Linked DNA regions of Pararhizobium sp. A13. The protein of the gene in region 1 interacts with the protein of each later gene in a pairwise test. Links are inferred from orthologs where the notes say so. Each region holds a gene or a part of one and is shown in the gene's direction. Other genes may lie near its edges. The genes, in order: hflK and ftsH.

Region 1 (3,280 bases):
CAGTATCTGACGGAACTCTTTCCGGATTCCGAGATGGGGCGGCGACCGGAGCATCCGGAGCGGGGTGCCTATCTGTCCTGGCTTGCCTACTACGCCGGTGTGATCGAACCCGTGGGAACCGCCTTCATCAGCGGCCTGACGCAGACCAGTCCGAACCTTGCGAAAGGCTATGAGGATATGTGCGCGCACGTGGTCGCCACGCTTGACAGGCAGCCCTATTTGCTCGGCGCACAGATCAGCGCGGCCGATCTCATGCTGGGCGGCGCGCTTGCGTGGATGCGCAAGCTGCTGCCGGAAAGCATAAGCGTCGATCGTTACGTGAAAACATTGACATCGCGCCCCGCGCTTGCCCGTGCCCGCGAGATCGACAGCAAGCCGGACGGATTTCATGAGTGAGCCGAAAGTTACCATCGTCGTTGCCGTCTCATCAAACGGTGTGATCGGCCGCGACGGCGGGTTGCCATGGCATCTGCCGACCGATCTCAAGCGCTTCAAGGCGCTGACGCTTGGAAAACCGGTGATCATGGGGCGCAAGACCTGGGCGTCGATCGGAAGGCCGCTGCCCGGGCGGCCCAACATCGTCATCAGTCGCGATCCGGATTTTCGCGCCGAGGGTGCGACGGCCGTCCGCTCGCTGGAAGAAGCCGTCACGTTGGCACGGCAGCAGGCAAGAGCCCTCGGGGTCGATGAGGTCTGCGTCATCGGCGGCGGTGAAATCTACCGGCAGGCCATTGGTGCTGCCGACATCCTGCACATCACGGAAGTGGCTGCGGAGGTCGGTGGCGACACACGCTTTCCGCCGGTCGATCCCGCCGTTTTCGACAAGATCGTCGATGAGCCGTTACCGCAGGGGGAAAAGGACAGCCATGCCATGCGGTTCTCGACCTGGCGGCGCAAAAGCTAAGCAAAGATAACTATTTTGCCGGATTTACGGTGAAGTTGGATGCGCCGCGTTGAAAGCCGTTCTGGAGATACCTATAACGGGTTCACATCACGGTCCGCGGCGTGTCCGCGGGGTGTCGATCCTAGAATTTTTCAGTGGAAGAGGTTTGAATGCCCTGGAGCAATCAGAACGGCGGCGGCGGCGGTCCTTGGGGCGGCGGCGGAAACAAGGGGCCCTGGGGCCAGGGGCCGAACCGCCCGCGCGGTGGCCGTGGCAATGGCGGTCCGCCGGATCTCGAGGAAATCTTCCGCCGGGGACAGGATCAGCTGAAGAACGTTGTGCCGGGCGGTTTCAACGGCGGTGTTGCCGCGATCATCGGCCTTCTTGTTGTCGGCTTTGTGCTGATCAATTCGATCTACACCGTCCAGCCGGACGAGCGCGGTGTCGAAATGCGGTTCGGCAAGCCCAAGGAAGAAATTTCCATGCCGGGTCTGCATTACCATTTCTGGCCGCTTGAAAAGGTCGAACTGGTCAAGATCACCGAGCAACAGCAGAATATCGGCAGCAAGTCGGGCCTCGGCAGCCAGTCGTCGGCCGGCCTGATGCTGTCCGGCGACCAGAACATCGTCAACGTGCAGTTCTCCGTGCTGTTTTCCGTGACCGACCCGAAGGCCTATCTCTTCAATGTCGAGAACCCGGCCGAGACACTGCAGCAGGTTGCCGAAAGCGCCATGCGCGAGGTGGTGGGGCGCCGTCCGGCGCAGGACATTTTCCGCGATAACCGTCAGGCGATCGCGGCCGACGTGAAGACGACGATCCAGGCTACGATGGATACCTACGGCGCCGGCATTTCCGTCAACACGGTTGCCATCGAAGATGCGGCACCGCCACGCGAAGTGGCTGATGCCTTCGACGAAGTGCAGCGCGCCGAACAGGACGAAGACCGTTTCGTGGAAGAGGCCAACCAGTATGCCAACCAGGTGCTCGGCAAGGCCCGCGGTCAGGCCGCCCAGCTCCGCGAAGAGGCTGCCGCCTACAAGGGCCGTGTCGTCAAGGAAGCGCAGGGTGAGGCGCAGCGCTTCATCTCGGTCTACGACGCCTATGCCAAGGCGCCCGACGTGACGCGCAAGCGTCTCTATCTCGAAACGATGCAGAGCGTTCTCGGGAAGTCCAAGAAGGTCATCCTCGACGAGAAGAACGGGCAGGGCGTGCTACCTTATCTTCCGCTCAATGAAATCGGCAAGCCCGCACAGTCGGGAGGGGCCCAGTAATGAACAATCGTCTCCCCTATATTCTGATCGGCCTCGCGCTTGTCCTGATGACGGCCTATTCCTCCGTCTTCATCGTCAACCAGCGCCAGCAGGCGATCGTCGTTCGTTTCGGTGAGATCAGGGACGTCAAGAGCGAGCCGGGCCTCTACTTCAAGCTTCCCTTTGCCTTCATGGATGCCGACCGCGTGCAGTATGTCGAGAAGCAGGCGCTGCGCTTCGATCTCGACAACATCCGCGTCCAGGTCTCCGGCGGCAAGTTCTATGAGGTCGATGCCTTCGTCGTCTACAAGATCGCCGATCCCCGTCGCTTCCGCGAAACGGTTTCCGGCGATCGGGAATCGGCCGAATCGCGGCTGCGTACCCGCCTCGACGCTTCGCTGCGCCGGGTTTACGGTCTCCGCGGCTTTGAATCCGCACTTTCCGAAGAGCGGGCATCGATGATGCGCGAAGTGCGCGCTGACCTGAAGACCGATGCTGAATCGCTCGGTCTCAACATCGAAGATGTCCGTATCCGCCGCACCGACCTGACGCAGGAAGTCTCGCAGCAGACTTTCGAGCGGATGAAGGCCGAGCGTCTGGCGGAAGCCGAGTTGATCCGCGCCCGGGGTATCGAGAAGGGCCAAACGCGCCGCGCGGTTGCTGATCGTCAGGTGGTCGAGTTCATCGCCGAAGCGCAGCGCGATTCGGAAATCCTTCGCGGTCAGGGCGAGGCCGAGCGGACCGGCGTCTTTGCCGATGCCTTTGCGCGCGATCCGCAGTTCTTCGAGTTCTACCGCTCGATGACGGCTTATGATCAGGCGATCGGCAGCCCGGATACGACGCTGGTGCTGTCGCCGGACTCGGAATTCTTCCGCTATTTCAATAGCTCGGACGGGACTTCTGTTCCATCGGTCGCTCAGCCTGCGACAGGAAACTGATCAGCGCAATGAGTGATTTTCTGACAGGAATTGCATTTTTCCTGATCATCGAGGGGCTGGTGTACGCACTGGCCCCTTTGGTTTTGGTGGAAATGGCGAAACGATTGCCCCATATTCCGGAGCAACAGTTGCGGCTGTTCGGACTTGTCTCCGTTGCCATCGGCGTGGCACTTGTCTGGATGGTTCGAGGATAGAAAATGACCCATAAA
Region 2 (3,276 bases), 3.5 Mb from region 1 along the record:
CTATCGGGAGGCAAGAAATCTGCCCGATCTGGTTATACTGCCTCATCAGAAAGCGATCTGGGACGGCCGCTTCATCGTCACGAATACCGGTGTGGTGCCATTGATGGTTGGTGGCGGTGTCGATGCGGTGAAACTCGCGGCGAGACCGATTGCCGCAGGTCTCCCTGACGCGATCCTCAAACGCGCGGCCAAATCGGCCCCGGCCTTCTCTTCGGTGGGCCGGGCCCCCTTGTCGCCCGCGGCCTTGGTCGAAAGCAGTATCGGCCTTTACGACACCTTTTTGCCGCGTTTCGACCTGATGATGGCGGATAGCATCGCTGCGCTCTTTGGCCGTGACCGGTATCTTGCTCCTCCGGTTCACGATGTTTTGACGGAAAAGACAGGTTGAACCTGAGTTTACCTTGGCAAGCCGGTCGCGCAACCCTATGTTAGACATAAGAATGCAGCCACAAATCATTGCGGGCTGCGACAGGTTCCGGGGAGTTCGATGAACCCTAATTTCAGAAATTTTGCCCTTTGGGCAATCATTGCCCTGCTGCTGATCGCGCTGTTCAGCATGTTTCAGCAGCCGACCGAGCGCACCGGGTCGAAGGATATTCCCTTTTCCCAGTTCCTGAAGGATGTCGATGGCAGCCGCGTCAAGGAAGTGCTGATCACCGGCAACAAGGTGATCGGTTCCTATACCGAAAGCGGCGCGACCTTCCAGACTTATGCGCCTGCGATCGATACGGCTTTGACCGAACGCATGGAAGCCAAGAACGTAACCGTGACGGTTCGCCCCGAAACCGACGGTTCCTCCGGTTTCCTGAGTTATGTCGGCACGCTCCTGCCCATGCTTCTCATCCTCGGCGTCTGGCTGTTCTTCATGCGGCAGATGCAGGGCGGCTCGCGTGGCGCAATGGGTTTCGGCAAGTCCAAGGCGAAGCTGCTCACCGAAGCGCATGGTCGCGTGACGTTTGACGACGTCGCCGGTGTTGACGAAGCCAAGCAGGATCTCGAGGAAATCGTCGAATTCCTGCGCGATCCGCAGAAGTTCCAGCGTCTCGGCGGCCGCATCCCGCGCGGCGTGTTGCTCGTCGGCCCCCCCGGCACGGGTAAGACGCTGCTCGCCCGCTCCGTTGCCGGCGAAGCGAATGTGCCCTTCTTCACCATTTCCGGTTCGGATTTCGTCGAAATGTTCGTCGGCGTCGGCGCATCGCGTGTGCGCGACATGTTCGAGCAGGCAAAGAAGAATGCGCCCTGCATCATCTTCATCGACGAAATCGACGCCGTCGGCCGCCATCGCGGCGCCGGTCTTGGCGGCGGTAACGACGAGCGCGAGCAGACCCTCAACCAGTTGCTGGTCGAGATGGACGGTTTCGAAGCCAATGAAGGCATCATCCTGATCGCCGCGACCAACCGCCCGGACGTTCTCGACCCGGCGCTGCTGCGCCCGGGCCGCTTTGACCGCCAGGTCGTCGTTCCGAACCCCGACATCAACGGTCGCGAACGCATTCTGAAGGTGCACATCCGCAACGTGCCGCTGGCGCCGAATGTCGATCTGAAGGTTCTCGCGCGCGGCACGCCCGGCTTTTCGGGCGCCGATCTGATGAACCTCGTCAACGAGGCCGCCCTGATGGCTGCGCGCCGCAACAAGCGTGTCGTCACGATGCAGGAATTCGAAGACGCCAAGGACAAGATCATGATGGGCGCGGAACGCCGCTCCTCCGCCATGACCGAAGCCGAGAAGAAGCTGACCGCCTATCACGAAGCGGGCCACGCCATTCTGGCGCTTAAGGTTCCGGTTGCCGATCCCCTGCACAAGGCAACGATCATTCCGCGCGGCCGCGCGCTCGGCATGGTCATGCAGCTTCCCGAAGGCGACCGCTATTCGATGAGCTACAAGTGGATGGTGTCGCGCCTGGCGATCATGATGGGCGGCCGCGTTGCCGAGGAAATCACCTTCGGCAAGGAAAACATCACCTCCGGCGCATCGTCCGACATCGAACAGGCAACCAAGCTTGCTCGCGCCATGGTGACGCAGTGGGGCTTCTCCGATGAGCTCGGGCAGGTCGCCTATGGCGAGAACCAGCAGGAGGTTTTCCTCGGCCACTCGGTTTCTCAGACCAAGAACGTCTCTGAGGCGACATCGCAGAAGATCGACACCGAAATCCGCCGCCTGATCGATGAGGCATACCTCGAAGCCAAGCGGATCATCACCGAGATGCATGGCGAATTCGTCGCGATTGCCGAGGGCTTGCTCGAATACGAGACGCTGACGGGCGACGAAATCAAGGCGCTGATCCGTGGCGAAAAGCCGGCGCGTGACCTCGGCGACGACTCGCCACCGCATCGTGGCTCGGCCGTTCCGTCCGCGGGCGTGAAGAAGGATGGTTCCGTCGGCCATAAGGGCGACGAGGCCGAAGGCGGGTTCGAGCCGCAGCCGCAATAGACTTACCCCGAGTACAAATGCGAAATAGGACCGCCGCGCCGAAAGATGCGGCGGTTTTTGTTTGTCCTGAACAATTCAGCGTAACCGGTTCCCCGCTTGGTAACGCGCTGTAATGAATTCTGATGATACACGGGATGTTGTTGCGAAGGTTTTATGGCAATAAAATACCCCATGCGCAGTTTTCCGCGTGATCGCAACGCGAGGCGTTGGCGCCTGCAAATGTGATCCGGAAGGCCGGTGTTGCGGAAAGCGGCTCCCTGGCAGGCCTGTGATTTGACGCGGCAGTGGCGCCTTTGACAAGAATTGGAGTTTTTATGAAGCGCAAATATTTTGGGACGGATGGTATCCGCGGACAGTCGAACCTGTTTCCGATGACGCCGGATCTCGCCATGCGCGTCGGCGTTGCCGTCGGTACGATCTTTCGCAACGGCGCGCACCGGCACCGGGTGGTGATCGGCAAGGATACGCGCCTTTCGGGCTATATGCTGGAAAATGCTTTGGTGGCCGGTTTCACTGCCGCAGGCCTCGATGTCTTCCTTCTGGGGCCTATCCCGACCCCTGGCGTCGCCATGCTGACGCGGTCGCTGCGCGCTGATATCGGCGTGATGATCTCCGCCTCGCATAATCCCTTCGAGGACAACGGCATCAAGCTGTTCGGCCCGGATGGCTACAAGCTGTCCGACGAGATGGAAGGCCAGATCGAGGAACTGCTCGAAAAGGACATGACGGCGCAGCTCGCCAAGTCGCAGGAGATTGGCAGGGCCAAGCGCGTCGAAGGCGACATCTATCGATATATCGAACATGCCAAGCGCACGTTGCCGCGCGACGTGACGCTTCAGGGCCTG

What was found.
Region 2: the proteins of hflK (region 1) and ftsH interact in binary tests that used the Escherichia coli proteins (3 or more experiments, as listed by UniProt). The link is inferred for Pararhizobium sp. A13 from one-to-one orthologs.

Annotation. Positions count from the first base shown.
Region 1 is NZ_CP149510.1:3,681,910-3,685,189, reverse strand. Bases 141-3,103 are described here. They hold hflK (FtsH protease activity modulator HflK), read left to right. Parts: upstream 141-1,053; coding sequence 1,054-2,154; downstream 2,155-3,103. Other genes in these bases: WI754_RS18120 (DUF2065 domain-containing protein), read left to right, coding at 3,080-3,103; WI754_RS18125 (protease modulator HflC), read left to right, coding at 2,154-3,071; WI754_RS18135 (dihydrofolate reductase), read left to right, coding at 389-904; WI754_RS18140 (glutathione S-transferase family protein), read left to right, coding at 141-396. In the rest of the region: more of WI754_RS18140, read left to right, coding at 1-140; more of WI754_RS18120, read left to right, coding at 3,104-3,265; WI754_RS18115 (ACT domain-containing protein), read left to right, coding at 3,269-3,280.
Region 2 is NZ_CP149510.1:188,553-191,828, reverse strand. Bases 1-2,959 are described here. They hold ftsH (ATP-dependent zinc metalloprotease FtsH), read left to right. Parts: upstream 1-487; coding sequence 488-2,431; downstream 2,432-2,959. Other genes in these bases: glmM (phosphoglucosamine mutase), read left to right, coding at 2,746-2,959; tilS (tRNA lysidine(34) synthetase TilS), read left to right, coding at 1-388. Outside these bases: more of glmM, read left to right, coding at 2,960-3,276. UniProt on the Escherichia coli protein: Acts as a processive, ATP-dependent zinc metallopeptidase for both cytoplasmic and membrane proteins. Plays a role in the quality control of integral membrane proteins.